4 regions of the Paenibacillus sp. p3-SID1389 genome follow, and region 2 is predicted to be linked to each of the others. Evidence: predicted binding sites of a transcription regulator. Region 2 holds the regulator's gene; each other region holds the start of a gene.
The links. Region 2 encodes Rex, which represses fermentation and respiration genes when NADH is low (regulators of the CRP and FNR family bind a similar motif). Its sites were predicted from a motif close to TTGTGAAATATTTCACAA; they were not measured.

Region 1 (8,179 bases), on a different contig from region 2:
GGCGCATCTCTTCTCTTCCCGAGGTTGGATTATAAATCAACCTAGCTCTTTTCATTTTCCAAACGCCACCTGAACTCAAAATGTCAACATATCACTGATCCCATTATATTCAATATTTGTTGCGACATCCAGCGAGCCATCAAAGGGTGGGGCAGCAACGCCTCTCCCGAATAGCGATGAGCCAGCCCATTCAACCGCTCAGGAATCGTGACTTTGGTAAAATATCCGGCGCTCAGGAAAAGAGGAGCCACAATGACGTCCATCCCCCGCTGCTCTGACCAATAACGTACTTTGGCAGATACGCTGTCCGGATTCAGGAGCGCGTAATCGGCCCCGCCCGCAAGTCCGGCAAGCTCCGCGCACTGCGCCGCCAGCGAGGCGATCCCGCGTTCCCACCGTTGCAAGAACCCGGGGTGGCTGCTGCCGTGCCCGACGAGAAGCAGCACCTCACGCTCCGGCCGCACCGACAGCCCCTTCACTTTGTCCCACACCATCTCGGCGACCAGCGGACCATCATCGATGGGATCGCCAAAAAACACCCGAGCGGAAACCCGAAAACGTTCCAGGTCAGTTTCCTTCTCCGGTGTATCTTTGACCCCAAGGGCATAGGCGATTTCGTCGATATGAGTACTTCCCGAGGACACGAACAAGGGAATGACGATGATGTCCGTCACTCCCTGGGCTTCCAGCTGATCGATGCCGTCCTGGATCAGGCGGCCTTCCACCGTTTCGAGGAAAGCACAGGCGAGCGGAAGCCCGGCGGGCAAATCGTCCGCCGCTTCCGCCACCGCCGCTTCCACGAGGGCTACCCAATGCTCATCTGGGGAGCCGTGGCTGATGACAAGCACACCCGGTTTCTTGGAGTCCCCCATTTGGAGCACCTCCCGGCCATCTTCCGGCAACCTCATCGACCTTGCCTTCATTTCGTCTGTCATACGCTTAGCGACCTAAACGGTCCAGCGCCATTTTGTAGCCGTCGTTACCGTAATTTAGGCAGCGCTTCACCCGGGATATTGTCGCCGTGCTGGCTCCGGTTTCTGCTTCAATCTGGTTGTATGTGTTGCCTTTGCCCAACATTCGGGCGACTTCCAGCCGTTGCGACAAAGACTGAATTTCGTTAACGGTGCACAGGTCATCAAAAAAGATGTAACATTCCTCGATGTTCTTTAACGTTAAGATGGCTTCAAATAATTGATCAATCGTTTTGTCATTTAATTTCTTCAGCTGCACTGAATTATCATCCCCTACCGTTACTGTAACCACACCCCCATTGTACCCGAGGGGCGTACTCCTTTTCAAGCATTAACGATTTCACGCATCACAGAAAGAACGCCCAAATTCCGCGAACGCCCACCAGAACCGGGACATTCGTCCATACGCAAGGCAGGGCGGGCACATACAGTATAGTAATACAAACGCCTAGCCAGGGATCATCACGCCGATCAGACCATCCGCGCGTGTCCCATTCGGCGTATGTCAATTCGCTCCTAGGTCTTGTCTCGGGAGGGCGGACAAGAAGGAAACGGGCCTTACGGTCAGCCTGCCCGGGCAAAATATCCGAAAAGGAAAGTGATACCCATGCCTCATAACTATGATTCCCGCCAAGGTCCGGTGCCCCCGTTCCATCCGTACACCCATAATTACCCGGGGGTGAATCCGTACGAAATTAAAGCGGTGGCTTCCTCACTGGTTCCCTATTCTCCGCCGACACCCACACCGACCCAGGCGCCGACTCCCACCCCGGTTGTCACAACCACGCCAAAGGCCGGCGGCCTGTCGCTGCCCAGCTTAAGCGACCTAAAAGGCATCGTCGACCGCATGGGTGGGATCGACGGCATCTTGGCGACGATGGGCCAGGTGCAGAAGGTGATGCAAACCGTACAGCAATTCGCCCCGATGGCGAAGCTGCTCACCTCGCTCTTGCCCGGCGGCAAAGGCAGGGCGGGCAGCAGTGTCGGCCGGATGGACGATTACCGCCCGCGCCGCCGTAAAACCAATCGCAAGAAAAGCGGCAGCCGCACCGGCTCCGGCCGCAGCGGAAAACGCTCATCGACCGGCAAATCCGGCAAGTCGGTCAAATCGGGAAAACGCCGCCGTTAATCCGGCGGCGGCTTTACTTTTACCGAGCTCTCCGGTGCTCACTTAAACCAACCGCGCTGCCTGAACCAAAGGATCATCCAACCGCCCAGCGCCGCCATTAGTCCGATCACCGCAAAATACCCGTATTCCCAATTCAATTCGGGCATGTTCACGAAGTTCATTCCATAAATGCCAGCGATTAGCGTCAGCGGCATAAAGACGGTGGTGATAACCGTCAGCGTCTTCATGATCCCGTTCATCCGATTGGAATTCAGCGAAATATAAGAGTCGCGCAAATCGGCGGTCATTTCCCGGTCAGCCTCGATCATCTCCGACAACTTAAGTAGATGGTCGTAAATATCCGCGTAATAAGCGCGCGGCTCTTTATCGCCTTGGACATGCTGTGAGTTCAAGATGCGGTACATGAGATCGCGCATCGGCACGATCGTCCGCCGCAGCTTCAGCAGCCGGCTGCGCAGGTCAAACACCTGGTTCATCAACTCCTCCACCGATTCGCTGCTTCCTTTGCCCTCCAACTCATTCAGATCATCTTCAATCGCATACACACAAGGAAAATAATGATCCACCAGGCTGTCGATCACCATGTAAGCCGCCGAATACGGCCCGTGAACCCACACCTTGCGCTCATGGGCCCGCTTCAGCATATTGCTCCACGCTTCATCCAATTCATCCAGCTGGCGCTGGTGGAACGAAACTAAGTACTCGTCCCCGATAAACAGATCCACTTCCACCGTCTCCAGCGTTCTTTCATCAATCGCATGAAGCACCAGAAATTGAAAATCGTCGTAATAGTCCATTTTCGGCCGTTGCAAAATATGCAAGCAATCCTCAATCGCCAGCGGATGGAAATGGAAGAAGCTCGACAGCAGCTCCGTCTCCTCCGGTGTTGGGGTATCCAGATCGACCCAGGTCCAGACGAACTGCTGATTATGAATCTGCTCCAGCGGAAATCCCTCCACCGTCTGGTGATCTCTCATCATGCCCATCGTTCTGATCATGCCGAACCTCCCAAAAAAAGCCAATCCTCAGCAGATTGGCTTACTCGAATTTCATCCTTAGAACAACAATTTATAGATCAGCCCGGCCATCACAAACACGATCGGAATCGTAATTACCCAGGCAATGACGATCCGCCCGGCCATCGACCAACGTACGGCGGAGAAACGTTTGGCTGCGCCTACGCCGAGGATGGACGAGGTGATGGCATGCGTCGTGCTGACGGGCAAATGAAACAACGTGGCCCCGAAAATAACCGATGCAGCGGAAAGATCCGCGGCGAAACCGTTGATCGGCTCGATTTTGAAGATCTTCGTACCCATCGTCTTGATGATTTTATAACCGCCAACCGATGTCCCGAGCGCCATCGCCGTCGCTGCGGCCAGTTTAACCCACAGCGGCACTTCCATATGATCTTGGAAGTCTGCCGTCACCAAGGCGAACGTAATAATCCCCATCGCTTTCTGGGCATCATTGGTGCCGTGCGTGAAGCTTTGGATCGCTGCAGTCACGATTTGCAACGACCGGAAGCCTTTATTGACGGTATGCGGACTACGCCGGGCAAAGATCCATCTCAAGATGGTCATGACGATGTAACCAATCACAAAAGCGATGATTGGGGAGAACACCAATCCCTCTACAATCGTCGTAAATCCGCCCCAGTTCAGCTTGTCCGGTCCAGCCCCCATGTACACCGCCCCGGCCAGGGAACCAATCAGTGCATGGGAAGAAGACGACGGAATGCCAAACCACCAGGTAATGAGGTTCCAGATAATTGCCGACAACAGCGTGGCGACCAGCACTTCCAGACCGTTATCCAGCTTCGCCGGATCGGCGACACTACCCCCAATTGTTTTCGCGACGCCCGTAAACATGATAGCACCTAAGAAGTTCATGACCGCTGCCATCATGATCGCAGTACGCGGCTTCATCGCGCGTGTTGATACCGAGGTCGCAATCGCATTGGCTGTATCATGAAACCCGTTAATGAAGTCGAACGCCAACGCCAGTATGATAACGATAAGCATAATCATTAAACTCGTATCCATAGCATTTTTGCACAGATGGCTATCTCTCTATATAAATCCGCGCAATTCCAACCTCCCGAAAATCAAATATAAAGTGAAGTTTCTTAAGAATTACGCATGATGATGGATTCCAGCATGTTGGCAACCTTCTCGGCAGCGTCGGTTGTCGTCTCCAGCCGCTCATAGATCTCTTTCTTCTTGATCAGTTCGATCGGATCGGTCACCTTCATGAACAGCTCCTTGATGCAAATCCGCAGCAGTTCATCGCCTTGATTCTCCAGGTCGTTAAGACGAATCGTGTATTCGCGGATTGCGAGCAATTTTTTCTGGGACAGCAAATGAATCGCCTTTTGGATCTCATAGGCCGAGTTGCGTAAAATTTCGGCAAAGCGAGCGATATATTCGTCCGGCCCGTTCAAATTGTACATAAAAAAACGGGATGTCGTAGCTTCCAAACCGTCGATCACATCGTCGAGGGCGGTAATCAGATGCATAATGTCGTCACGCTCGATGGGCGTAATAAACGTTTTGTTCAATTCCACGATGATTTTATGGGTGTAACCATCACATTGGGATTCGAACTCCTTCATCTTCTTGGCGAAGGCTTCAACGTCCCTGAAGTCCGCGACCTGCTGGGCGAAATAGTCCGCCGAATGCACGATCGTATCTGCCATATCCTCTAACGTCTGGAAAAAGATATCTTTCTTCTTCAGTCGCATCAGTATCCCCTTTTCTCTCCATAAGGTAGTTCTTGTGGTTGATGTTTTTACACAACCTTGAATATCTTATCACAACTGCATCACAGATAGGAAATATTGTCGCAAACATTTCACCTTCATGCGCTTATATTTCCCCTTATTCTCCCAGAGTTATCCTTTAATCGCCCTGGAAATACAAAATCTGCCTTTCTTCTCCTTTACTCTGCCTTTACATGACTGGCGAAATCCGGCGTATTGGGGACGATATGAATAAAGGTTTGGCCCGGCACCATAGGGATCTCCGCGTTATCCTTAATGAACCGGATCATATCGCCTTCCTTGCGGATCCAGTTGGCCTGAATGACTTTGCCTTGCTGGAACAATATCGCTTCACCGCCCAGCTCCAGTCCTACTTCCAGACGGCCGACATCGTCCAGCACCCGGTGGTCTGCCCCCATAACGACGACATTCGCAGCGGTTAATGGATCGCCCGTCTCCAGATCGGTGTGAGGCTCGCCATTGATGAACCGCTTGTAAAGCCCGGACGCCGCATCATATTCGTAACCCACCCGGTAGCTGTCCAGTTGAAACTTAATCTCCACGTGATTTGCGGTCTCCAGGGAATCCGAATGTTCATTTTCCTTATAAAAAAGATACCCCGGCACCGCCGTATCCTCCGTGGCATACCCGCGCTTCGCGGCGCCTTCCAGCAGCTTCTCTACGTTGGAATACAAATTGTGCGGAGCCTTCCGGGACTTGTCCCGCCAGAAATAAGCGCCGGCGTTTGTGATCTCGTCCAGATCCTCTTTATGCTGTCTTTGCAGGATCGCAAACGCTTCGTTGCTCGCCCCGGCATGCACCAACACCCCGTGGTAGCTCTCGCCCAAATCGATCATGTACGGGCGAATGCTGCGAATCGGGCCGATCTTGGCATTGTCCGCTTGACTGTGGAAGATGGATACAAGCCGCGTGACTCCGCCTTCCGCCAACACCTCGTATACAACATCGGCATCGATTAACCCCGATTGCGGGCGGGCTGCCGGCGCATTGTTAATCATAATGGCAAGCGGTCTGCGGGTCAGCGGCTCCTCGAGCGGCAATCCCGTCAACGGAGCCGTATAGGCAGGCGCCGCCGGTTCGGGCTCAGCAGTGTCCTCCGGGGTCTCCGTCTGTTGCGGCGGAGCGATGTTATCCGCAGGCGTGGCCGTCTCCTCGACCTTCCCGCAAGCGGAGAGCATAACGATAAGCAAGAATAAGAGCAGCAGCCAACTTAACTTCAATGATTTCAAAGGCATGTCCTCCGTCAAAATTCTTAAGTTTTTTACATTATACGTTGAATTCCTCTTTCGGGGGAAGCCGGAACAAAAGCAAACCTCTCAGCGAACCCCATATTTCATTCTAATTCTGAATTGGGTGTTTAAAATACAGTTCTTCATATGAATACTACAGGAGAGGAGAGATTATCCACGGGATCAAACGAACCTTGTCGCCGCATCCATGTATAAGGAGATGAAGAGATGATCGTAAAATGGTTAAGGGAGAGCATCGTTGCCTCTTGGCTGCTCTTGCTGTTCAGACTATATGTAGGTTACGAGTGGCTAACCTCCGGTTGGAGCAAAGTAACCGGCGGGTTTAATGCCGCTGGATTTCTGACGGGCGCTTTGGCGAAGACCAGCGGCGAACACCCCGCTGTGCAAAGCTGGTGGGCTTCCTTCCTCGAAAATTTTGCCGTGCCCAACGTCGGTTTGTTTAATATCCTTGTCCCTTACGGCGAGGTACTTGTCGGTCTGGGCCTGATCCTGGGCGGCTTCACTTGGCTGGCTGCCTTCTTTGGCATGGTCATGAACTTTGCCTTCTTGTTCTCAGGGACCGTAAGCACGAACCCGCAGTTGCTGCTGCTCCAAATCTTTATCGTTGTCGCCGGCACGAACGCCGGGCGGATCGGATTGGACTACTTCATCCAGCCTTACTTCCGCAACCGCTATGGACGGCGGCGTTAACCAGTCCCATCCCGAGAAAAAAAGCGCAGAACCCCAATTCCCAATTCTTGAGGTTCTGCGCTTATTTATATGGATCGGTCGTTGTGTACCGGGATCACCGCCCGGTCAACAACCGCCGAACTTCCAGCAGTTTAAGCTAAGGCTGCCGTATTGATAATCCTGAAACAATTTCACAGCATGGCGTTCATCGTCTGCCGCCCCCATGGCGTAGAAGAGCGGAACAAAATGCTCCCGTCCGTACGAAGGAATCGCCATCCGGACATGCGGTGCTTTGCGGTCATAATCAAAGAGCTGCCGCAAGTCCCAGTTCTCCAGCTGCTCTCCGATCCAATCGTCGAATTCCACGGCCCACGCAGCCGGCTCTCGTCCTTCCCAATCGAGCAAGCGAAGATTATGAACAAGTCCGCCGCTGCCGATCACAAGGACGTTCCGCTGCCGCAGCTCCGTGAGCATTTTGCCGATGGCATACTGCTCTTCAGGCTCGCGTTTGGCGTCCACAGACAAGGCTACGACAGGGATATCAGCAGACGGAAACATCAGCCGCAGCACAACCCAGGCTCCATGGTCCAGACCTCTGCCTGTCGAAGTTTTGTAAGGCAGATTGTGCGCTCGGAAAATCGCTTCGATTTCTTCACTAAGCTCGGGACTGCCCGGCGCCGGATACTCGATCGCGTACATCTCTTCCGGGAAGCCGTAGAAATCGTGCATCGTCATATGCTTCGTATCCGTCGAGACCCATTGATCCGGAGCATCCCAGTGCGCCGAGAAGATCACAATGGCATCGGGCGGTTCCAGCATTTCTTGACCCAAGCGGTGAAGAAAATCCGTATATGCGTTCTTCTCAATCGCTAATGTAGGCGATCCGTGTGCAATAAACAATGCAGGCTGAGACATCTCCCAAACCTCCCTACGCCAAAAAAATGGTTACACCTTCATTGTATCCATCCCCGAAGGATTTTACCAGTTTTTGTACGTCTGGGTTTGACGGTGCCTCCTACTCATGTCCTTAAATCATCCAATGCTGCCACTCGGTCTGCAGGGCTTCCAACCCTCCGAGCCATTCCTTAGTCTTCCGGATGACCTGTTGCTGATGGTCACCGGACGAGAACGTGTGACTGCCTTGGAAAATAATCTCCTTATCGCAGCGCCCCTCTGGACGCATCCAGAACACCTTCTGATATAAGAAAGCATAGTCCGCCGGAATAATATCGTCTGAGGTTCCATGAACAACCAGTACGTCACCGGAAAATTTAACGGCTTCCTGGAACGGTTGATATTCGCCCAGCGAATCAAAAAATTTCGGCGTCAGTCCGTAGCCCAAATAGTCAGCGCTCCCTTGCTTTACCGCCCGGTCATA
Region 2 (8,179 bases):
CCTTTAACAAGATTGTCCCGCTCCGTGAACAGTTGAAGGATGCACGGTTCACAGCAGCGAAAGAAGGAAAATCAATCAAAGTTGCGCTCGTGCCAACGATGGGATATCTGCACGAGGGGCATGCAAGCTTGTTGCGTAAAGCACGGGCGGAGAACGATCTGATAGTGCTGAGCATTTTCGTAAACCCGATTCAGTTCGGGCCCAACGAGGATTTTGAGCGCTATCCCCGCGATCCGGAAAAAGACCTGGCCTTGGCCGAGCGTGAGGGCGTGGATTTCGTCTTTTTGCCTAGCGTTGAAGAAATGTATCCCCAACCGACCCGCACCCATATTAAGGTCGCTGGTTTGACGGACGTGCTGTGCGGTGCTTCGCGACCGGGCCATTTCGACGGGGTAACCACCGTTGTCGGTAAGCTGTTTCATATCGTGCAGCCGGACCGCGCTTATTTCGGGCAAAAGGATGCCCAACAGGTGGCGGTAATCACGCGCATGGTAGAGGATTTGAACTTCGATGTCGAAGTCATTCCTTGCCCGATTGTTCGTGAGGCCGATGGACTGGCGCTCAGCTCTCGAAATGTGTACTTGAGTGCGGAAGAACGGCAGGCTGCACTTGTCTTGTCCCGCAGTCTCGAGCGCGCAAGAGCTAAAGCAGAGGGAGAACGTCCGGTGACCGCAGGGGAGCTGCGGGCGGAAATCCGCGACACAATCAGCGCTGAACCGCTGGCGAATATCGATTATGTGGAAATTTCGGATTTTCCGGAATTGTCGCCTTTAGCGGACGATGAATGTGTTGATGCCGCTGGCCGCCAAAAAGGTGTGTTGATCGCCGTTGCCGTGAAATTTGGCACGACGCGGCTGATCGATAACGTCATTTTAACGAAGAAGGTGAACCATTAATGTATAGAACGATGATGAAATCGAAAATTCACCGCGCAACCGTGACGGAAGCTAACCTGAACTATGTGGGCAGCATTACGATCGACGAGGATCTGATGGAGGCTTCCGATCTGCTGGAGAACGAGCAGGTGCAAGTCGTCAACAACAATAACGGCGCCCGCCTGGAAACGTATGTGATTCCGGGACCTCGCGGCAGCGGCGTGATTTGTTTGAACGGTGCGGCGGCACGACTTGTGCAGCCGGGCGACAGTGTCATCATTATTTCTTATGCCCAAATGTCGCCGGAAGAAGTCCGCAGCCATAAACCAACCGTCGTGTTCGTTGACGAAAACAACAAGCCGGTGGATAAGGCGCATCAAGAACTCCATGCCATGATCCGTTAATAAGGTTGTTCAAAAAGCATCTTCGGATCACGAGGAGGCCATGGGGGAAGGGGCTCGGCGTCAGCCGGGCCCTTCGTATGTTTAATTATGATGCGGCCGCGCTACACTATTCATGCCGCCGAATTGTATTCGATTTTTCGCATATAATTGGGCTGTAGTTCGCATTACCCCCAATCTATTCGATTTTTCATATAGAATTTGGGAAATTGCCCGCTCAACCCACAATTTTGTATGAAATTTCGAATACAATGAGCTGTAAATCGCAACAAACGCTGAAATGTATTCGATTTTTCACATCCAATCAGAGAAACGGGCCATCAAAAAGTGTAATTCCTCCCTGCCGGAATGAAATCGTCCCCCGAAACAAAAAATGTACGTAAGGCTCGGACTGATTTCATTTTCGTTAGGGGGATGCGAATGATGTTTCAGCATGTGTTTGCGGAAATGAATGAGATGTTGGACGAAATCACGAGGAAATACCCATTGGCCGGCCATGCCCAGAAGCAGGAGCTCGCGAAGAAATGGAGCCTGCTTCAGCATATGAGCGACGGCATTATCGAGGAATGGCTGAGCTTTGAGGAGAAAATGGGATATTTACGCCATGCGTTCCGGAGCCTGGAGTCCAGAGAGACCCCCGATCTTCCTGAATTGGATGACCCCGCCTTTGTGAAAGGCCAAGGGTATTACAAGCTGCTGATGTTTCCCCAGGCTTCTGCTCAATTTGAGCAGGTGGTGAAGCAATTTACGGACAGCGTGTTGGCTCGGACTTATCTAGGGATGTGCCATCTGCACCTCGAGCAATTTGACAAAGCCGCCAAGCATTTCTGGATCGTGCTGGAAAAGGCTGCGAACAAGCGGCTGCGTTCCATTATATACAACGCGCTGGGGTGTATCGAGGCGCACAAGGGCGTATTTGAGAAGGCAAAAGAGTACTTCAAGTTGGCTCATCACAGCGATCCGTCCTTGCCCGAGCCGTTGGCCAATTTGGAGGCTTGTGCGAACAGTACAGGTAAACTGCATTACGGTCCCGAGTTGACTTCGCTATTGTAGGATTTATGATTCATTAACTGCAGGTCACGCACTTATTTACGGCATGTTTTTGGAAGCGATGCGAACACCGCTCATGGCGGCGCATCGCTTGTTTTGTTTTGTGATTTTTATTACAGATATGGTTTGTATTAATTTTCAAATTGGCTATCTTCTGTTATGCTGTAAAGAGACTGGAATGAAGGGACAACTAATTGCAATGAAATATGCTGTGCTTGATTTTGAAACGACGGGTAACCAGTCCTCCGATGATATTATTCAAGTGGGACTTGCCATTATAGAGCCGGATCGATCGATTTCTCAGGTGTATCGTTCCTTCGTCAAGCCAGGCGTTCCGATCCCACCGTTTATTACGGGGTTAACGGGCATCACCGATGAGGATGTGAAGGATGCGCCGGAGCTGGACGAAGTGATGATGGAGATGGTTCCACTCCTGAACGACGTCGTGTTGGTTGGGCACAACGTAGCATTTGATTTTAATTATCTGCAGAGCGCCTTGGACAAAACGGGCTACTTGCCGTTCACCGGACGGATCCTGGACACAATGGATTTCTTGAAAATCCTGTTCCCTTCGCTGACTTCTTACCAGCTGGGGATGGTGGCGGCGGAGTTCGAGGTGGAGCATGAGCGTCCGCACCAGGCGGACAGTGACGCGCTGGCGACGGCGCTGATTTTCCTCAAATGCTTGGAGGAATGTGACCGACTGCCGCTGCTGACCTTACAGCGTTTGGCCGATCTGTTTGCAGGTGAGGACAGCGATCTCGGGTGGTTTTTTGATGCCATGGTGCAGGAGAAGGAGCGCGAAGCGCTGCCAAGCGAAGACGGCTTTGTATACTACCGCCAATTCGCCTTGCAGGTTGAAGATTGGCTTGACATTGAAGCGCCAAGGGACAGCACGGAGCGCAATCCGCTGGCGGGCGTGACCTTCGAGCAGTTTATGGAGCAGGTCCGGGAACGATTGCGGGAGCGTTTGCCGCAGTATGAGGAGCGGGAAGCCCAGAACATGATGCTGAATGAGGTCATGCGGGCTTTTGAGGAAGACAAGCATTTGCTTGTTGAAGCTGGAACGGGAACGGGCAAATCCTTAGGATATCTGCTGCCGGCCATTTACCACAGCGTCAAGAACGAAGAGAAGGTCATGGTCAGCACGCACACCATCAACCTGCAGGAGCAGCTTAGGGAGCGCGATGTGCCGTTGTTGACGGAGGTCGTGCCTTTTCCGTTTCGTGCAGCCGTTTTTAAAGGTAGGCAGCATTATTTGTGCTTGCGCAAATTTGAACATAAAATAAATAGAAAAGACTTCTCAACACCTAAAGAAGAGGTGATGACGGCCGCGCAAATGGTCGTATGGCTTACCCAAACGGAAAGCGGCGATGACGAAGAGCTGAATCTCGGCAATCGCGGCGGTGATTTATGGGAGACGGTGGCCAGTGAGTCGGAATCCTGCTTAGGCCGATCCTGTCCTTGGTTCCGCAAATGCTTCTATCATCGCGCAAAACACGAAGCCGGTGTCGCGGACGTGGTCATTACGAACCACTCTAAGCTGTTTACGGACATCCAGGCGGGGCATCAGCTGCTGCCGGGTTACGAGCGGCTGGTTATCGATGAAGCGCATCATTTAGAGGATGTGGCCGGCAAGCATTTGGGGATTCATATGAAGTATTTTACGGTCGTGCATACGCTGACCCGGTTATTTAAAGACAGCAAGACGGGGCAGCTGGCCAACCTTCGCAGCTCGCTTGAAGCGTCGGGCGCGGAGAAAGCCTCAGAATGGTGCTCAGTCATCGACGGAATCTATCCAACGCTGGTGGACGTGAAGGAGAGCTGGGACAAGCTCAGCGAGCTGCTGTTCAGCTTGATGCCTGACCGCAGCGACGCCGCCCCTGGCGATCCCGGGCAATTCGTGTACCGGCTGTTGCCGAATCGAAAACCAAAGGATTGGGAGACGCTGACCGCGCTCGAAAATCAAATTTACGTAGGTCTTGGCGACGTGCTTCGGAAAGGGGAGCGCCTCCTGTCCGAAATCCGAGAAGAGCAGGACGATTATGCAGCGGAGAGCCTGATCACCGATATCAGCGGCTTGTTTAAAGATTTAGCCGGGGAACGGGAAGCGCTGCGCTTCTTCATGAAGTTGGAGAGCGAGGACACCGTCTATTGGATGGAGGCGAACGGGAACTTCCGTAGCCGGTCGCTCCAGATGTATGCGGTGCCGATTGACGTCAGCGCTCAATTGAAGCAATTTTTCTTCGACCGGAAGAAGAGTGTCGTTATGACGTCCGCGACTTTATCGGTGGATAAATCGTTCCAATATATGATCGAGCAGCTTGGCTTGACTGAGGCGGCGGAAGAGGATCGGTTGATCACAGCGATGCTGCCCTCGCCGTTTAACTACCGCGATCAGGCGTTGCTGGTGATCCCGCGCGATTTTCCAAGTGTGAAGGGCAGCGTGGGGGATGACCATTTCATTCATACGCTGGTGCAATCGCTGGCGGATGCCGCGGTGGCGACGCAAGGTCGCATGCTGGTGCTGTTTACATCCTATCGGATGCTCAGGCAGGTGTATGACCCGCTGAAGGAACTGCTCGCAGCGGAGGGAATCACGGTGATCGGGCAAGGGATGGACAGCGGCAGCCGCACCAAGCTGACCCGACGGTTCCAAGGGAACAGCGCATCGGTGCTGCTCGGGACAAGCAGCTTTTGGGAAGGGGTGGATATTCCTGGCGAGGCGCTGACCAGTTTAGCGATCGTACGCTTGCCGTTCCAGCCGCCAAACCACCCGCTGATGGAAGCGAAGAGCGAACGCCTGCAGCGGGAGAAGAAGAATCCATTCATGAAACTGTCCGTCCCGCAAGCGGTTATCCGCTTTAAGCAAGGATTCGGACGACTTGTCCGCTCGTCGCAGGACCGCGGCATCGTGATCGTTTATGATACCCGGATCCTGGAATCTTATTATGGAAAATATTTCTTATACTCTTTGCCCGGACCGAAGATGGAGCATATGCCATTAACTCAGATGGTTCCGCGCATCTCGGAATGGTTAAATCCCGAAGCCTAAGCCGCTTCATAGATCGCATTGAAGAATAGGGGGAACAAGCATGAAGTCAGATAAAATTTCGGACGCTGTCGTCCGCAGACTGCCGGTTTACCTGCGTTTCTTAAATGAACTCAGCCGACGGGAGGTGCCAACGGTGTCCTCCCAGGAGCTCGGACAGAAGCTGGATCTCAATCCGGCGCAAATCCGTAAGGATTTGGCTTATTTCGGCGATTTTGGCCGGAAGGGGATCGGCTACGATGTCGCTTATTTGATTGAAAAAATTCAACAAATTCTCAATCTGGACCAACAGATTAACGTCGCGCTGGTGGGTGCCGGGAATCTGGGGCAAGCCCTTTCGAATTATAATGCGTATTTGAAGGATAATATGAAGATTGTTGCGGTGTTCGACGCTTCACCGGCTAAGATCGGCAAGCAGATCAACAACATCACGATTCAGCCGATCGAAGAGCTGGCGGAAACCGTCCGGGCGAAAAATATCCGCATCGGCATCATCACCGTGCCGGATACGGAGGCGCAACGCGTAGCGGATGAGCTGGTTGCCGCCGGAATCGGTGCGATTCTGAACTTCGCGCCAACGATTCTGAAGGTTCCGCCGGAAGTTCGGATCCATGCGGCTGACTTCACTACTGATTTGCTGAGCTTGGCTTACTACTTGGAAGACGGAAAGGAAACAAGCAACGTATGAGTCGTAAATGGTTAATTAAGAACGGGACGTTTGCCGTCTTAAATGCGGACCGTCCTGTAATTCACGGATATATGCTCGTTGAGGGCGATACGATCAGCTATATTGGCGAAGAGCGCCCGGAAGGCGTGGAAGGCGCCGAAACGTTGGACGGCAAAGGGTTGTTGTTCCTGCCGGGCCTGATCAATACCCATGGCCATGCGGCGATGTCGCTGCTGCGCGGCTATGGGGATGATATGGTGCTGCAAACCTGGCTGCAGGAGAAAATGTGGCCGATGGAAGCCAAATTTACTGCGGCGGATGTGTATGCCGGTACGGCGTTATCTGTGTTGGAAATGCTCAAGGGCGGGACGACGACGTTCCTGGATATGTACGATCACATGGACGAAGTGGCCAAAGTCGTGGAGGAATCGGGTATTCGCGCCGTGTTGATGCGCGGGGCCATCGGGTTGTGCTCCCCGGAAGAGCAAGATCAGAAGCTCAAAGAAGCGATCGCGTTTGCTCAGAACTGGCACGGCAAGGCAGAAGGCCGCATCACCACGATGATGTCGCCGCATGCACCATACACCTGCCCGCCAGCCTTTATCGAGAAATTTGTGCAAGCTGCCCATGATCTCGATTTGCCGATGCACACGCATATGTCGGAGACGCGCGCCGAGGTAGAGCAGAACGTTAACGATTACGGCGTCCGCCCGGTAGAACATTTGCTGAAGCTGGGGATGTTCTCCCGCCCGACCCTGCTTGCCCACGCTGTGCATTTGACGGACGAGGAAATCGACATCTTGGCAGCGCACGGCGTTACCATCTCGCATAACCCAGGCAGTAACCTGAAGCTGGCCAGCGGGGTCGCCCGCGTACCGGAACTCCTGAAGAAGGGCGTAGTTGTATCGCTGGGTACTGACGGTCCGGCGAGCAATAATAACCTGGATATGCTGGAGGAGATTCGTTTGGCTGCGCTGATTCATAAAGGCGTATCCGGCGATCCAACGGCGGTTCCTGCGCTGGAAGCTCTGAAAATGGGGACGGAATACGGCGCGAAATCGGTCTTCTTGCAAAATACAGGCAAGCTGGCTGCTGGCATGAAGGCGGATATCATCGCCTTAAATACGGAGCAAGCCCATTTCCTGCCGAGAACGGATTATATCTCCCATACCGTTTATTCCGCTGGCGCCAAAGATGTAGAGCATGTCTGGGTCAACGGTAAGCAGGTAGTCAAGCACGGTGCTTGTCTGACACTGGATGAAGAACGCATCCGCTACGAGGCGCAAGCGGCGTTTGAGGGACTGTTGGCACGATAATGAGCGGCGCGCGGTTTCCTGAAGGAGGCTGCTTGCTTAGGAAGGGAAAGGAAGAGTAGCTTGAGGAAGCGAACGAAATGGATCCTGCTGTCCCTCGTGATTCTGTTGATCGTGCTCCTGGGTCTCCACCGGTTTTATCTATACATTCATGAGGATACGTGGAAAGCCGAAAGAGCCGCTATCCAGCAGGCGAAGCAGGAGACGGATCTCGTCCGGGGCGACAAGGTTTGGAAGTCGGTATGGGATGAAGTTACCTGGGTCGTGCAAGGGGAGGATGCATCCGGCCGCCAAATGATGGTCTGGTTAAGGGAAGGACATGATCCAGAGGTACGCTTGCTGTCCGATGGCAAGTCCGAGAGCCAAATGCGTGAGATCATCAAACAATCGTTGCCGGGGATCCGGGTGGTTCGGCTGCTGCCAGGCATATACAATAACCAATTGGTGTGGCAGCTGTTCTATAAAGAGAAGGACCACCATTATTATCGGTTTTTCAGTTTCACGACCGGCGAAGCTTTGCCGGAAGTGTTCACCCTGCCGAACCGCTGACAGGGGGGCTATGGATCAATCATAAATAAACGGTTTCGTTGTTTAGGCGAAGAGCCTGAATCGCGGAACCGTTTTATTTTTTGGCTTGAGAAAAAGTAGCATTTCGGGGTAGAACTACTAGCGTTCATTTTTAAATATCTTCACACTTTTCTTCGAAATTTGATATACGATGTGATATACTCATATTTGTAGTTTTGATATACGGGAATATATATCACAGAGTTGATAGTTTATATAGATAAGGGGGGCATCACGTGAAACTGCGTATTGGA
Region 3 (8,179 bases), on a different contig from region 2:
GTTCTGCCGTTTTGGCACCCAGGATTCAATGGGTATGGGCGCGCTGCTGGAGCGCAAATTCGAGCGGCTGGACTTCCCGGCGAAATTTAAGATGGCGGTTAACGGCTGCCCGCGTAACTGCGCCGAGTCGTGCACCAAAGATATCGGGATCGTTGGCAATGACGGCGGTTGGGAGGTTTTCATTGGCGGCAACGGCGGGATCAAGCCGCGCTTGGCGGACTCGCTGTGCAAGGTGAAAACCGATGAGGAATTGATTGAAGTGTGCGGCGCGCTGATGCAGTACTACCGTGAAACCGGCAACTACCTGGAGAGAACGTCGGAATGGGTGGAACGGATGGGCCTTGAGCATATCCGCTCGGTTATCGTTGACGATGTGAAGAACCGCAAAGCGCTGATGGAACGGATTGAATTTGCTTTGAAGCAAGTATCCGATCCATGGAAAAAAGTGCTGAACGACAACGAACAGCTTGGCAAATTGTATCACTCGTTAGAAGTGAGCAGCCAGCTGTAATACAGCGTCCTAGAGAAAGGGGTCATGGTGCATGAGTATGGAGAGTAAGGGCGAAACGTTTTATCCTGTTGGTGCCTTGGAGGATTTTCTGCTGCAAATCGGGCGTGTCGTGGAAGTGGCCGGCCTGCAAATTGCCGTGTTCCGAACATCGGATGGCCGGATTTTTGCGGCGCTGAACCAAAATCCGCATCCAAAGGGCGGACCGCTGGCCGAGGGGATCGTATCGGGTCATTATCTGTATGATCCGTTGTATGATTGGAAAATCGACCTGACCACCGGGCTCGTTCAAGCACCGGATACCGGGCAGGTCACGATGTTCCCGGTCAAGGTGGAGGACGAACAGGTCTACATTGCCGCTGCTGCTTTGCAGCAAGCGTAGTGCGGCTATCGACAGCGCGGTGATCGGAAGGTCGCCGCGCTATTTTTGAAGCATGAGGCAAGTTTGATTTGGGGGCGGTGCGGTATTCGTCGCAATGGCATATTGGTTCATTTCCCCCATGCGCAAGAAAGCATAGGGCTCATAACCACATATGTATCCCCCAACCTCATTGGGGAGCGAAGAGGATTGGGGGATTTTTTTTCACGTTACACGTTAATAGAAAGCAAAAAAACCGCCCTGCACTCAAGGGACGGTTCAAATCGCTAGAACTAACGCCGAATATGGGGGGAGTACTAGGCGGTTAAATGCGGCAGATTTCGTTCGGGCACAGCTCGCAGTGGCAAATATCTTGCAGCATGACCAGATCTTTGATCACGATCATCCCGTTCTCATAGTCCAGCGCATCCTTCTTGCGCAGGTCGCTCAGCATCCGGTTGACGCTTTCGCGCGTTGCCCCGATCATGTTGGACAAGTCAGTATGGGTGATCTTCTTATTGATCAGAATGGCGTCTCCGTGCGGCTCACCGTACGTATTGCTCAAGCGAATCAAGGTCGAGCACAAAGCGCCCGGTTTGCCGTACATCATCAGATCGCGGAATTTGGTTTGCGTCAAACGGTGATGGATGCCCATCCATTTCATGAAATCGATGGCGAAATCGCAATGCTGACAGATCATGATTTCCAGGTCCTTCTGCTCGATAATGCCGATTTCACAGTCTTCGATGACTTCGGCGGTAAAGCTATGCTTCGAGCTGAAGAACGGATCGGCTTGCCCAACCATATCGCCGACACCATACATGTAGAGGATCAATTCTTTGCCCTCATCCGTCGATTTCGTCAACTTCACACGGCCGCGCTTGATGTAGAACAGTTTATCGGAATAGTCACCTTCCCAGAACAAATGTGTCCCCTCGGGATAAGATTTGTCTTTCATCGTAACGAGAAGGCGATTGAAGTTTTGCTCTGAAAAACAGCTCGTATTGCCGCGGGGCAGGGTGGCATTCACAATTTCACTCATCATCGATTTCCCCTTTGTGCTCCAAATTTTTCTGAAAATTTTAAATTAATTATAACCCGTTTTTTTTAGTTTTTGGGGGCTGTAAAGCCCGAAAAAGTGAACATTGTGAGAAATTTCACTATGTCGAACAGTACGTTCTCACTAAAAACGGTGCAAAATAATAAACTGGCGATCGGTAAGTATTTAAAGGTGATACTATGTACACAATGTAAAGTATATATGAAAAACTTATCGTGACAAGTGAAAACTTTCAACTTTTTTAAAGTATGTGAAAAATTTCACTATACAAAATCAAAAGCCTGTGCTATGATCAAGACATAAAGAGAAGCGCACAAGCTTCATAAGGATTCGCTTGCAAGTGAATTTTTTCACAAATAAGATTTAGGACCACCATCTGCAAGCAATCCCTAAATCAAAATTTAGGAGGATGAGAGAGATGGCTGTTAAAAACGAAGTAGCTGCTAAAGCTCAGCCAACCGCGCAAGAGTATATTCAAACGTTGATCGACAAAGCCAAGAAAGCTTCCGAAGCATTCATGAGCATGGATCAGGAGCAGATCGATAAGATCGTGCAAGCGATGGCTTTGGCTGGGCTCGACAAGCATATGCATCTGGCGAAAATGGCGATCGAGGAAACGGGACGCGGCGTATACGAAGATAAAATCATCAAGAACATGTTTGCAACCGAGTATATCTGGAACAGCATTAAGTACCAAAAAACAGTAGGCGTCATCGAAGACAATCCTTACGAGAGCTTCCAAAAAATCGCCGAGCCGGTTGGGATCATCATGGGGATTACCCCGGTCACGAACCCAACGTCGACCACCATCTTTAAATCTCTGATCGCCATCAAAACTCGCAACCCGATCATCTTCGGCTTCCATCCATCCGCGCAAGCCTGCAGCACGGAAGCCGCTAAAATATTGCTTGAAGCCGCTGTTAAACACGGGGCACCTGCGGACTGTATCCAATGGATCGAAAATCCATCCATGGACCGCACGAACGCGCTGATGAATCACCCGGATGTCGCTTGCATTCTGGCTACCGGCGGTTCCGCGATGGTTAAAGCAGCTTATAGCTGCGGTAAGCCGGCCCTCGGCGTAGGCCCTGGTAACGTTCCTTGCTTCATTGAGAAGAGCGCCGATCTGGATCAAGCGGTCAACGACCTGATCCTGTCCAAAACGTTTGACAACGGTATGATTTGCGCATCCGAACAAGCGGTGATTATCGAAGAACCGATCTTCGACCAAGTGAAGAAGAAAATGATCGCCAACGGCTGCTATTTTGTAAATAAAGAAGAAGCTGCCAAGCTGACCGCAGGAGCCATCAACGCGGAGAAATGTGCGGTGAACCCTGCGATCGTTGGTCAATCGGCCGTAAAAATCGCGGAAATGTGCGGCATCGACGTCCCGGCCGGAACGAAAATTCTCGTTGCCGAGATCGAAGGCGTTGGTCCGAAATTCCCATTGTCCGCAGAGAAGTTGAGTCCTGTACTTGCTTGCTACAAAGTGAAGAATGCAGAGGAAGGCATTAAACGTGCGCTGGAAGTTGTGCAATTCGGCGGCATGGGTCACTCCTCGGTAATCCACTCGAACAATGAGGAAGTGATTCAACAATTCTCCGATCGGATGCCAACTTGCCGGATCCTGGTGAACCAACCTTCTTCGCAAGGCGGTATCGGCGACATCTACAACACAAACCTGCCGTCGCTGACGCTGGGCTGCGGATCGTACGGACGCAACTCGACTTCGTCGAACGTCACGGCCGTGAATCTGATCAACGTGAAAAGGGTGAATCATCGTACCGTGAACATGCAATGGTTTAAAGTGCCTAGCAAAATTTACTTCGAGAAAAACTCGACGCAATACTTGGCGAAGATGCCGGACATCTCCCGCGTCATGATCGTTACTGACCCGATGATGGTGAAGCTCGGCTACGTGGAAAGAGTCGAACATTTCCTGCGTCAACGCCAAACGCCGGTAGCCATCGAAGTGTTCTCGGACGTTGAACCGGATCCATCGACCACGACCGTACAACGCGGTACTGAGCTGATGGCGAAGTTCCAACCGGACTGCATTATCGCCCTGGGCGGCGGTTCGCCGATGGACGCGGCGAAAGGCATGTGGCTGTTCTATGAATATCCGGATACCGACTTCCACAATCTGAAGCAAAAATTCATGGATATCCGCAAACGGATCTACAAATATCCGCGTCTTGGCCAAAAAGCGAAATTCGTGGCCATTCCAACGACATCGGGTACCGGTTCCGAAGTTACCTCGTTCTCGGTTATTACCGATAAAATCAACGGCAACACGAAATACCCGTTGGCGGATTACGAGCTGACGCCGGACGTTGCGATCATTGACCCTGAGTTCGTCTACAGCTTGCCGAAAGTGGCTGTTGCAGATACCGGTATGGACGTACTGACGCATGCGATCGAAGCTTACGTCTCGGTCATGGCTAACGACTACACGGACGGTCTGGCGATCAAAGCGATCCAGCTGGTATTCCAATACCTGGAGAAATCGGCGCTGACCGGCGACAAGCTGGCCCGCGAGAAAATGCACAATGCTTCGACGCTCGCAGGGATGGCGTTCGCCAACGCATTCCTTGGCATCAACCACAGCTTGGCGCATAAATGGGGCGGTCAATACGGTACGGCCCATGGACGTACCAATGCGATTCTGATGCCGCACGTCATCCGCTACAATGCGAAGAAACCAACGAAATTCGCGGCATGGCCGAAATACAGAAACTTCGTTGCCGATGAACGTTATGCGGAAATCGCCCGCATTCTGGGTCTGCCGGCTCGCACGACGGAAGAAGGCGTGAAGAGCTTGATCAAAGCGGTGCGCGATCTGAACAAGAAGCTGGGCATTCCGGAATCGTTCCAAGCGCTTGGCTTCGATGCGAAGGATTTCGAATCGCGCGTCGATTACCTGGCGGACCGTGCCTTCGAAGACCAATGTACGACTGCGAATCCGAAGCTGCCGCTGGTCAGCGAGCTGGCTGAGATTTATCGCGACGCCTTCTATGGAAGATTTGAAGAATAAGTGAACAGGCGTGTAAAAATGGTGACAAATATCACTTATTGTGATATTTGTCACAATCTTTTTGGATAGGAAGAGCTATGATTACAATATAAATGATCCCTCAGAAGTTTGTTAACGGAGTGGAACCCGGTCCTTCGGGGCCGGGCACCATAATTGTCTAAGTTGTGAAAAGTATCACAAATTTTAGGGATCATGAGGCGCGGGATAGACCTTCAACCGCGACCACATATAAAAATGGAGGGAATCAAGATGTCGGTGATCGAAAGAGAAGTAACAGAAACCAAGGCGCAAAACGCATGGAGAGGCTTCAAACCTGGGAAATGGATGAAGGAAGTGGATACGCGCGATTTTATCCAATCAAACGTGAATCCTTATGAAGGTAATGAGTCCTTCTTGAAAGGCGCTTCGGCGAACACGAAAGCGTTGTGGGATATCGTATCGCAGCTGTCCGTGAAAGAACGGGAAGCCGGCGGGGTCCTGGATGTAGACGTGAACACGCCATCCACGATCACTTCCCATGCTCCTGGATATTTGGATAAAGAGAAGGAACAAATCGTAGGCGTTCAGGGCTCAGCCCCTTTCCAACGCACGATCCATCCATTCGGCGGGATCAACATGGTCATCAATGCGTGCAAAGCTTATGGCTTTGATCTGCCAGCTGAGATCGTAAATCTGTTTACAACGATTCGCAAAACCCATAACCAAGGGGTATTTGATGCTTATACATCGGAAATGAGAGCCGCCCGTAAGGCTGGGATCATCACAGGTCTTCCTGACGCATACGGCCGCGGTCGGATCATCGGGGACTACCGCCGCGTTGCCCTGTACGGCGTAGACTTCTTGATCAAGCAAAAACAACAAGAATTGAAATCTCTTGAAGTAGATGTCATCGATGAAGATGTGATCCGGCTTCGGGAAGAAATTTCTGAACAAATTCGCGCTTTAGGCGAATTGAAACAGCTCGGCGAAATGTACGGATTCGACATTTCCAGACCGGCGAACAATGCGAAGGAAGCTTTCCAATGGTTGTACTTCGGTTATCTGGCAGCGGTCAAAGAACAAGACGGTGCGGCAATGTCCCTCGGACGCGTATCTTCGTTCCTCGATATTTACATCGAACGCGATCTGGCCGAAGGAACATTAACCGAAGAAGCAGCTCAAGAATTGGTTGACCATTTCGTCATGAAGCTGCGGATCGTGAAATTCCTGAGAACGCCAGAGTACAACGAACTGTTCAGCGGCGACCCAACTTGGGTAACGGAATCGATCGGCGGGATGTCCGTAAACGGCAAGACGCTCGTAACCAAGAACAGCTTCCGCTTCCTGCATACGCTGTACAACCTGGGGCCGGCTCCAGAACCAAACCTGACCGTGCTCTGGTCGGAGCAACTGCCTGACGCCTTCAAGAAATACTGCGCGAAGGTATCGATCGAGACGAGCTCGATTCAATATGAAAACGACGATCTGATGCGTCCGATTTACGGTGACGATTACGGTATCGCATGCTGCGTCTCCGCGATGAGAATCGGGAAACAAATGCAGTTCTTCGGCGCTCGCGCAAACTTGGCGAAAGCTCTGCTGTATGCGATCAACGGCGGTAAGGATGAAAAATCCGGCGTCCAAGTTGGTCCGGAATATCCGGCCATCACTTCGGAATACCTCGACTATGACGAAGTGAAGAAACGCTTTATCCCGATGATGGAATGGCTGGCTAAGCTGTACGTGAACACCTTGAACGTGATCCACTACATGCACGATAAATACTGCTACGAACGGATCGAGATGGCGCTGCACGACCGCGACATTCTCCGCACGATGGCTTGCGGTATCGCCGGCTTGTCCGTAGCGGCTGACTCGCTCAGTGCGATCAAATATGCCAAAGTGAAACCGATCCGCAACGAAAACGGCATTGCCGTAGACTTCGAAATCGAAGGCGAGTTCCCTTGCTACGGGAACAACGACGACCGCGTTGACCAAATTGCGGTAGAGCTGGTTGAAACGTTTATGGGCATGATCCGCAAGCATAAAACGTACCGCAACTCGCTGCCAACCCAATCGGTATTGACAATTACGTCGAACGTTGTATATGGTAAGAAAACAGGCAGCACGCCGGACGGACGTAAAGCCGGCGAACCGTTCGCACCAGGGGCGAACCCGATGCACGGCCGCGACAAGAAAGGGGCGTTAGCTTCCCTGAGCTCGGTAGCGAAGCTGCCATATGAGCACAGCTTGGACGGCATCTCGAATACGTTCTCGATCGTGCCGAAGGCCTTGGGTAAAGACACGGAAACCCGGAAATCGAACCTCGTATCGATGATGGACGGGTACTTCGGCAGCAAAGCGCATCACTTGAACGTAAACGTCTTTGACCGCGAACAACTGCTGGACGCAATGGAACATCCGGAAAACTATCCGCAATTAACAATCCGTGTATCGGGTTATGCGGTGAACTTCATCAAGTTGACCCGTGAACAACAACTAGATGTCATCAACCGGACCTTCCACGGCAAAATGTAATAACCTGCTGACGGGCAGCAACAATTGAAGCTGAACGATAAAATGGGGAGTTGGGCTTGGATCGCCTTTCTCCTCATTCCTTTATCGGAGGCGAATTAGGGAAAGGGTGACGAAGATGCTTAAAGGTCGCATACATTCGTTAGAAACGTTCGGAACCGTAGATGGACCGGGGATTCGTTTCGTCCTCTTTATGCAAGGCTGCTTGCTGCAGTGCCAATATTGCCATAACCCGGACACCTGGAGCTTGACGGAAGGCAAGGAGATGACCGTCGAGGAAGTTCTGGCCGAGATCGAGCCGTATTTGAACTATTACCGTACATCGGGCGGCGGACTGACGGTATCCGGCGGCGAAGCGACGCTGCAGGCGCCGTTTGTCACGGAATTGTTCCGGGAAGTGAAGAAACGCTGGAACCTTCATACGACGCTGGATACGAACGGCTATAATGAAGGGGATAAAATTCGCGATCTGCTGGATGTAACGGATCTGGTCCTGCTGGATCTGAAGCATATCGACAACGAGAAGCATATCAAGCTGACGGGCAAACCCAACGATCGAATGTTGAAGATGGCCCGCTGGCTGTCGGATCATGATCGGAAAATGTGGATTCGTCACGTGTATGTGCCCGGCATCCACGACGATGAGCAGGATTTACTGGAGCTTGGGAGATTTATCGGCAGCCTGAAGGGCGTGGAGAAATTCGA
Region 4 (8,179 bases), on a different contig from region 2:
TCTTATTTGGAGGAAAAGAGGCTGAAATGTCCCGTATTGGCCCGATTTGAGATCAATAAGGACATTTTAGTGCCTTATTTTACGAGGAACGTGTTGATTTTGAAGAATAAGACCACTTTTTACCCTTATTTCAGCACCGAGTGAAGTCGGAAACCCTACCTGCGCACCACGTAGTCCTCCACCTGACACAACCATACCATATGGTCTTGCCCCGGCCCCCAGTAGTCCTTGGCCACGGCATAAGGCTCACCGAACTTGCGAAGCCACTTCTGCTGCGCCCGCTTGTAGCCGCTGTCGAGGCAGAACCGCTCGATGCCCCGCTCCCGCAGCGCCTTCGCCATCGCCTCGATCAAAGCCGATCCGATGCCTTGTCCTTGATAGGCGGACAGCACGTACAAGCTCCCCAGCTCGCCAACATCGTCCAACGCGTGCTGGGTACATTCCCTGATTTCCTTCCCGCAAGGGCCAAAGGAAATGATGCCGACCACCTCCCGAGCGATCTTCGCAGCGAGGAAAAAGACAGGGCTCTCCACCGCTTGTGGCCCATCCCCGCGTGAATCAAAGCCAGGTGCAGCCCCAAGCGCTGCGTCCACCAGCTGGATTTTCCCCTCAATTTCCTCGCGAATATCTTCTATTAAATGTCCAAACCCTTCCGCGGCAAACGCCTCTGGAATCGTCTGCTCGAATACCCGGCAGGCTTCCTCTCGATCTTCAGCGGTTAACGGTACGATGACGATATCCTCGACCATGGCAACCCCTCCTTCACTTTTTTCATATCGGCCTGCAAAATCGGAGCTATTCACTTCATATTCTAAAGATTTTACCGAAATAAAAGCAAAGAGGCGATCCCATCACGAAAACGCTAACCTACGTGACAACACGCTGGAATATGCGGGTTTTACCTGTGAACGGTTGTGGTATAATCACGATGATTTGCGAAAACGGGGTTGCATTTGACAGCTTGCAACAACAAACAGAAACGGGTGATCAGAATTGTTTGAACTCAAATGGCTGTGGCAGAATTTGGAGGGCAACCGGGCCAGATATATCACGGCGCTGGTGCTTTCCGTCGTGGGCTCCTCGCTCATGATTATCAATCCGTACATAGGCCAACGCATTGTCGACACGTTTATCACAGGTGAACATGCGATGGAAAATTTATCGCAGCAACGGGGACTGCTGATCATGCTCTGCTTGGGGATGATTGGTTTCTCTCTGCTGCGGACGGGGCTTGCTTATTTGACGACGATGCAATACGAGCAGGCTTCGCAAAATATGCTGTACAAAGTCCGCATCTACCTCTACAACAAAATCCAAGGCCAGGATATGGAGTACTATGACCATAACCGGACCGGGGACCTCATGACCAAGATGACCGGGGACCTGGACATGGTGCGGCACTCGATGGCGTGGATTATCAAGACGATTATTGAATCGGTGACGATCTTTGTTGCGGCCGTCGCTTATTTTTTCACAATTGATGCTGTGTTGACGCTGTGGCTGCTGATCTTGGCGCCTCCGATCTTCATCGTGGCTTACATCTTCGCGAAAAAGGTCCGTCCAATGTACGTGGATCTGCGCGAGCGGTTGTCCCAACTGAACACGATCACCCAAGAGAACATCTCGGGGAACCGCGTCGTTAAAGCCTTTGCCCGTGAAGAATTTGAAATTGAGAAGTTCACCGACAAGAACATTCACTTCTCAGAAGCGAACAAGAAAGCCGCGCTCGTGTGGCTGGACTACTTCCCGTATCTGGAGACGTTCGCACAAGCGTTTAACGTGATCCTGATGCTGGCTGGCGGATATTTTGTCATGCAGGGACGGATTACCTTCGGGGAATTTTCCGCGTTCTCCGCATTGATCTGGGCCGTATCCAACCCGATGCGCAACATCGGCATTATCATTAACGATATTCAACGTTTCTTCGCCAGCTTAAGTAAAATTGTAGAAATTTATTACGCCAAACCAAAAATCGTAAACGAGCACAAAGCGATCGAAAAGCGCCGTTACGAAGGACGGATCGAATTCAAGCATGTCAGCTTCAAATATGACAGCAATGAAGTGCTTCACGATATCAGCTTCTCGGTGAATCCGGGGGAAACGATCGCCATTATGGGCTCAACCGGTTCGGGCAAAACATCGCTCGTAAACCTGATCCCCCGCTTTTACGACGTATCCGACGGGCAAGTGTTGGTTGACGGCGTGGACGTCCGCGACCTGGAGCTCGATGAGCTCCGCAGCAACATCGGCATCGCGACCCAGGACGTGCTGCTGTTCTCCGATACGATCGACGGAAATATCGCTTACGGCGATCCCGAACTGCCGGAGGAACAAACGAGAGAGTATGCCCGGCTCGCTGCTGCGCATGATTTTATTACGAAAATGCCGGAAGGGTATGACACCATCGTTGGGGAACGCGGCGTCGGCTTATCCGGCGGTCAGAAGCAGCGGATTGCGCTGGCCCGGGCGCTGGCGGTGCGCCGACCGATTCTGATCCTCGACGACACCACCTCCGCGGTTGACTTGGAAACCGAGGAGCATATCCAGAAGAGCTTGCGCGAGCTGAACTTCCCGTGCACGAAGCTGATCATTGCCCAGCGCGTGTCGACCACAGCCGAAGCGGACCGCATTCTGATCCTGGACGGCGGACGGCTGATCGAGGAAGGCACCCATGCGGAATTGCTCGCGAAACGCGGCTATTATTACGATGTATTTATGCTTCAAAATGAAGGGATCGGAAGGACGGTGAGCGCCCATGGCCAGAAATAAGTTCGATGTGGATGAGAATCTGGAGTCTCCTTTTGACATAAAGCACTTCAAACGTGCCATGGTGTACATCCGAAAACAGCAGAAGCCGATGATCATCGCGTTTGTGCTGAGCGCCTTGTCGGCTGCAATCGCGCTGTCGGCGCCGCTCATTATTCAACACGTTGTGGACGTGACGATTCCGGAGAAAGCGTTTGGTGCGCTGGTCGGGTGGTCTGCGCTGATGCTGCTCACGATCGTGGTCAGCGTCGAGCTGGCGACGATCCGCTCCCGGATCATGACCCGGGTCGGCCAGGATATCATCTTCGATATCCGTACGGATCTGTTCAAGCATCTGCAGCAGCTGCCGTTTAAATATTACGACGACCGCCCGCAAGGGAAAATCCTGATCCGCGTCGTCAACTACGTTAACGCCGTATCGGACGTTTTGTCCAACGGGATCATCAACTTTATTTTGGAGATCGTCAATTTGATCTTTATCGCTGTGTTTATGTTTGCGTTGGATGTCCGGTTGTCGTTCGTCACCTTGGCCGGATTGCCGGTGTTCCTCGGCGTTATGCTGCTGATCAAAACCCGGCAGCGCCGGGCATGGCAGGCTGTTTCCAACAAAAGCTCCAACATGAACGCGTATTTGCAGGAGAGCATCAGCGGGATTGGCGTGACGCAAATTTTCTCCCGCGAGAAGCATAACGAAGGCATCTTTACCCGCCTGGCCGGCAACTACCGCAAGGAATGGATGCGGGCGCTTCGCTACAACGCCCTGATCCCGTTCTCCGTCGACAACCTGGCGACGATCGTCACGACGCTGATCTATATGGTTGGCTTGCTTGCGATGGGTCCGGAAGGCGTGACCTTCGGGGTCATCCTTGCGATGAGTAACTATGCGGCCCGCTTCTGGCAACCGATCCTGAACCTGTCCCAGCTGTATAACAACTTCATTAACGCCGTCGCTTATCTGGAACGGATCTTCGAAACGATGGATGAACCGGTGACGGTCAGCGATGTCCCGGGGGCGAAGGCTTTGCCGCCGGTGCAGGGCAACGTCCAATTCAAAGACGTTACGTTTGCTTACGATCCAGGCCTGAACATTCTGGAGCACCTGAACTTCGAGGTAAAAGCCGGGGAAAGCATCGCCCTCGTCGGACCGACGGGCGCGGGCAAGACCACGGTCGTCAACCTCATCTCGCGCTTCTATAATGTGAGCGAAGGCGCGATTCTGATCGATGGTCACGACATCTCTCAAGTGACGTTGAAGTCGCTGCGCAGCCAGATGGGGATAATGCTGCAGGATAGCTTTATTTTCTCGGGTACGATCATGGATAATATCCGATACGGCAAGCTGGACGCCACCGAGGAGGAAGTCATCGCCGCGGCCAAAACGGTCTGCGCGGACGAGTTCATCCGCGAGTTTGAGCAAGGGTACTACACCGAGGTGAACGAACGCGGCTCGAAGCTCTCCCAAGGACAGCGGCAGCTCATCTCGTTCGCCCGGACGCTGCTGGCCAATCCGCGCATTCTGATCCTGGACGAAGCGACCTCCTCGATCGACGCCAAGACGGAGCGCCTGCTTCAGCAAGGCTTAAACGAGCTGCTCAAGGGACGCACCTCGTTCATCATCGCGCACCGGCTGTCGACGGTGAAGAACTGCGACCGCATCATGTATGTCTCCGACAAGGGGATTGCCGAATCCGGCTCGCATGATGAGCTGATGGCCAAACGTGGTCTGTACTACCGCTTGTATACCGCGCAGAAGATGGAAGCTGTATAGATCATGCAAAAATAAAGGCAATTCCGCCAAGCCAATTTAACCTGGCTGACGGAGTTGCCTTTTTGTTTTTACCGGACGCTGGGTACCGGACGCTGGGATATCAAAATTTGTCGAATTGTGAAATGGTTCACTTACTATGGTATGCCCTTATGTTATCCTCTCCAAGGGGAACGAAAGAGAAACAGCACCCCGATATAGACAGAAGTGGAGGGTTTATCATGCAAAAGAAAGTTACAGCAGCACTCATTCTCGTCTTATCCTTGATGCTTGTCATCGCGGGATGCGGCAACAATGGGAATGAGCCTCAGAACCAGGCTCAGGATCAGAACCAGACGCAGGCTGGCGGACAGACGGACAAAGCCAAAGAAAACGAAGCCGAAGCCGTAGCCGGCGCATCCGAAAAAAGCTATACGCCTCACGATCAATTGAAGGACAGCTACGATATCATTATCATCGGCGCAGGCGGTGCTGGCATGACCGCAGCACTCGAAGCGAAAGCCAACGGTATGAACCCCGTTATCTTCGAGAAAATGCCGGTGGCCGGCGGTAACACGACGAAATCGTCCTCCGGCATGAACGCCTCGGAGACGAAATTCCAAAAGGAACAAGGCATTGAAGACAGCAACGACAAGTTCTATGAAGAGACGCTAAAAGGTGGCCACAATACAAATGATACCGAACTGTTGCGTTTCTTCGTTGACCATTCCGCAGGCGCGATCGATTGGCTCGATTCCATTGGCATTCGGTTGAATAACCTCACGATTACGGGCGGCATGAGCGAAAAACGCACGCACCGTCCGGAAGACGGCTCCGCCGTGGGACAATACCTGGTGGACGGCCTGGTCCGAAACGTTGAAGAACAAGGCATTCCGTTGTTCGTCAACGCCAATGTCAAGGAGATTACTCAGCAAGACGGCAAAGTGAGCGGCGTGAAGGTGGTCCTGAACGATACCGAAGAAAAAACGATTACCGGCAAAGCCGTCATCGTGGCGACCGGCGGTTACGGGGCCAATCCGGAAATGATCACGCAGTTTAGACCGGACTTAAAGGGATATGTCACGACCAACCAAGCTGGCAGCACCGGCGACGGCATTACGATGATTGAGAAATTGGGCGGCGTTACCGTTGATATGGATCAGATCCAGGTTCACCCGACTGTTCAACAGGAGAAATCTTATCTGATCGGTGAAGCCGTGCGCGGCGAAGGCGCGATCCTTGTTTCCAGCGAAGGCAAGCGTTTCTTTAATGAAATGGACACGCGCGATAAAGTGACCAACGCGATCAATGCCCTGCCTGAGAAGTCCGCCTACCTTGTCTTTGATTCCGGTGTGAAATCCCGAGCTAAAGCGATCCAACAATATGAGAAGATGGGCATTGTACTCCAGGGCGACACGATTGAAGCTTTGGCCGAAAAGATGGGTGTACCGGCAAATGCTTTGGCGCAAACGTTAGAAACTTGGAACGCGGCTGTTCAGAATCAAAATGACGCCGAATTCGGCAGAACCACCGGGATGGATAACGATTTGTCCGGCGCACCGTACTATGCCATCAAAATTGCTCCCGGCATCCACTACACCATGGGCGGCGTGAAAATCAACACCAACACAGAAGTATTGAACAAAGAAGGCAACCCGATCCCAGGTCTGTTTGCCGCTGGCGAAGTTACCGGCGGGTTGCACGGGGATAACCGGATCGGCGGCAACTCCGTGGCCGATATTATCATTTTCGGACGTCAGGCCGGCGTGAAGGCGGCCGAGTTCGTGAAGGCGCAATAAGCTGAAGGATCATGAGATAGGGACCCGTCAAGGCTTGGACTCCAAGGAGTTCGAGCTTTGGCGGATTTTCTTTTTTGAGGAAATGATCTTTGGGAATACTAAATAACCACCCACGATACACGAAACCTAAGGAGGTGCCTAAGATGAGCAAAAATGAGGACTACACTCAGCAGCAGCTGCAGCGGGCCAAGGCCAAGGACTCCACCAACGAAGGCCGAAAAGGCGCCTTCATGACGAAAGACGCCTGGAACCAGGACGGCAACCCTGCCGCAGCGACGGACGATTTCGGTCCCGAGATGAAGCCCGAGGACCCGCCGACGTTGAATGGGAAACCGTTGTAGCTCGATTTCACCCGCATCAGGCCCAATTCTGTATGATTTTTCGAATACATTTCGCCGATATCGCCGAATTTAGCCGATTGTATTCGATTTTTCATATAGAATGCACCCGGTGGACTAACGCCCACAGCTACCAGCTCCGTGTCCCCTCCCCGCCAATCTCAACACCGCACATACTTCCGCTTAAAGCCCAGTTGCCCGCGATCCAGCGCTTTTTGAATGCTTTCCGAAGCGTTCAGAATGGCGCTTTTCTTCTTCCCCCGTTTCATCTCGACCGGGCCGATCGCCTGGGCGGTCTCCACCGCTTGAGTGTGGAGTGGCCGGTAAGAAACCCCGACGGTGTAAACAAAGTTATTCATCGCAGACTTCGTACGCTCGGGCGCATCGTGAATCGAGTTTTTCACCGTTTCCAGCATGCCGGCGAGCTTGCCCTCGTCAAATTCGCTGTCCGGCCGGCTCCCCAATAGCCAGCAGTAACAGCTCCAACCCGCCGACATCTTCAGCTCGTCCCCGCTGGCGATCCACTGGTCGGCCACCTCCTGGGCGATATCCGCCTCCGCCAAGGTGACGGCAACCACGAAGTCCGACAGCATATAGAAATACGCCCCCTCGATCCAGCGATCAAAATCCGCATGCGTCATCGCCTTCGGATCCGCAATCATCCCCGCAAAATACATCGCATCGTAATTCCCCGTCGCGTAAAGCTCCTCAGCCAAGGGCTGATTGATCTTGATCTGCCGGAACAGCGGCTTCATTTCTCCTGTGGCTACACCAAACAGCGGCTCCCGCGCGCCGTTGGACATGTACATTTTTTTCAGGCGCTCCTTACCGAGTGCCTCAAGCTCCTGCATCACCGTTTCCAGCTTCATTTATGGAGCCAGCTCCCTTCATCCCGTATGGGTTCTTCTCCCCCTAGCTTACTACGTGAGAAGGGCTTGATTCAATTCCAAAATAAGGCCAAGCGTCCTCGCCAAACTACTTGTTGCGCGCCAGGCGGAACCCTTGATCCGGGCCAAAGCCGCTCGCTTCAAACTTGCCGCGAAACGACACCTCGCTGCTGCTGACATCGCCGATCCAGCCGCCGCCTTTCACTACGCGAAATGAGCCACGCTTATAGTTCTGGTTCACCTCGTCCCCGTACCAATCCCAGCACCATTCCCTCACATTGCCAGACATATCGTACAGCCCCAGCTCATTGGGCTCCTTGCCGCCAACAGGCCGGGTTCGGCTATGATTACTCTCAATGATCGGCCAGTTCCAGTCCCCGCTCAGGTACTCCTCTCCGGCATTCCGCCAATACCAGGCCACATCGTCCACACGCGAGCTTCCGCTGTATTTATAGCTTTGGCTGTGCTGCCCGCCCCCAGCTGCATACTCCCACTCTTCCTCCGTCGGAAGCCGGTACCCGTTCGCGTCCGGATTGATGGTGACCGTCCATTTCACAGGATCGTATTCGCTTTGATTGTTGGGGTCTATTTTTTGCTTATCTATATTGTAAAAAGGTTTCAAGCCCTCTTTTATGCTCCGCTGAT

Region 1: M3G15_RS08855 (DoxX family membrane protein) is a predicted target of Rex. The motif match lies at 6,132-6,149, and genes of this name have one in related genera.
Region 3: adhE (bifunctional acetaldehyde-CoA/alcohol dehydrogenase) is a predicted target of Rex. The motif match lies at 2,175-2,192, and genes of this name have one in related genera.
Region 4: M3G15_RS00215 (flavocytochrome c) is a predicted target of Rex. The motif match lies at 4,650-4,667, and genes of this name have one in related genera.

What each region holds. Positions count from the first base shown of each region.
Region 1 covers NZ_JALXVO010000016.1:4,571-12,749, forward strand. The annotation lists gene M3G15_RS08815 (diacylglycerol kinase) at 1-55, opposite strand, end outside; gene M3G15_RS08820 (sirohydrochlorin chelatase) at 84-872, opposite strand; gene M3G15_RS08825 (YerC/YecD family TrpR-related protein) at 940-1,230, opposite strand; gene M3G15_RS08830 (hypothetical protein) at 1,579-2,100, shown strand; gene corA (magnesium/cobalt transporter CorA) at 2,139-3,098, opposite strand; gene M3G15_RS08840 (inorganic phosphate transporter) at 3,156-4,145, opposite strand; gene M3G15_RS08845 (DUF47 domain-containing protein) at 4,229-4,843, opposite strand; gene M3G15_RS08850 (DUF3048 domain-containing protein) at 5,041-6,117, opposite strand; gene M3G15_RS08855 (DoxX family membrane protein) at 6,340-6,822, shown strand; gene M3G15_RS08860 (DODA-type extradiol aromatic ring-opening family dioxygenase) at 6,928-7,716, opposite strand; gene M3G15_RS08865 (alpha/beta hydrolase) at 7,829-8,179, opposite strand, start outside.
Region 2 covers NZ_JALXVO010000019.1:17,188-25,366, forward strand. The annotation lists gene panC (pantoate--beta-alanine ligase) at 1-896, shown strand, start outside; gene panD (aspartate 1-decarboxylase) at 896-1,279, shown strand; gene M3G15_RS10125 (tetratricopeptide repeat protein) at 1,700-2,329, shown strand; gene dinG (ATP-dependent DNA helicase DinG) at 2,526-5,381, shown strand; gene M3G15_RS10135 (redox-sensing transcriptional repressor Rex) at 5,422-6,066, shown strand; gene M3G15_RS10140 (amidohydrolase) at 6,063-7,361, shown strand; gene M3G15_RS10145 (cell wall elongation regulator TseB-like domain-containing protein) at 7,422-7,907, shown strand; gene M3G15_RS10150 (hypothetical protein) at 8,162-8,179, shown strand, end outside.
Region 3 covers NZ_JALXVO010000021.1:60,531-68,709, forward strand. The annotation lists gene nirB (nitrite reductase large subunit NirB) at 1-511, shown strand, start outside; gene nirD (nitrite reductase small subunit NirD) at 543-890, shown strand; gene M3G15_RS11005 (Crp/Fnr family transcriptional regulator) at 1,192-1,908, opposite strand; gene adhE (bifunctional acetaldehyde-CoA/alcohol dehydrogenase) at 2,345-4,960, shown strand; gene pflB (formate C-acetyltransferase) at 5,210-7,477, shown strand; gene pflA (pyruvate formate-lyase-activating protein) at 7,593-8,179, shown strand, end outside.
Region 4 covers NZ_JALXVO010000001.1:48,493-56,671, reverse strand. The annotation lists gene M3G15_RS00230 (GNAT family N-acetyltransferase) at 156-749, opposite strand; gene M3G15_RS00225 (ABC transporter ATP-binding protein) at 994-2,769, shown strand; gene M3G15_RS00220 (ABC transporter ATP-binding protein) at 2,756-4,534, shown strand; gene M3G15_RS00215 (flavocytochrome c) at 4,753-6,309, shown strand; gene M3G15_RS00210 (hypothetical protein) at 6,453-6,650, shown strand; gene M3G15_RS00205 (DNA alkylation repair protein) at 6,809-7,516, opposite strand; gene M3G15_RS00200 (SUMF1/EgtB/PvdO family nonheme iron enzyme) at 7,623-8,179, opposite strand, start outside.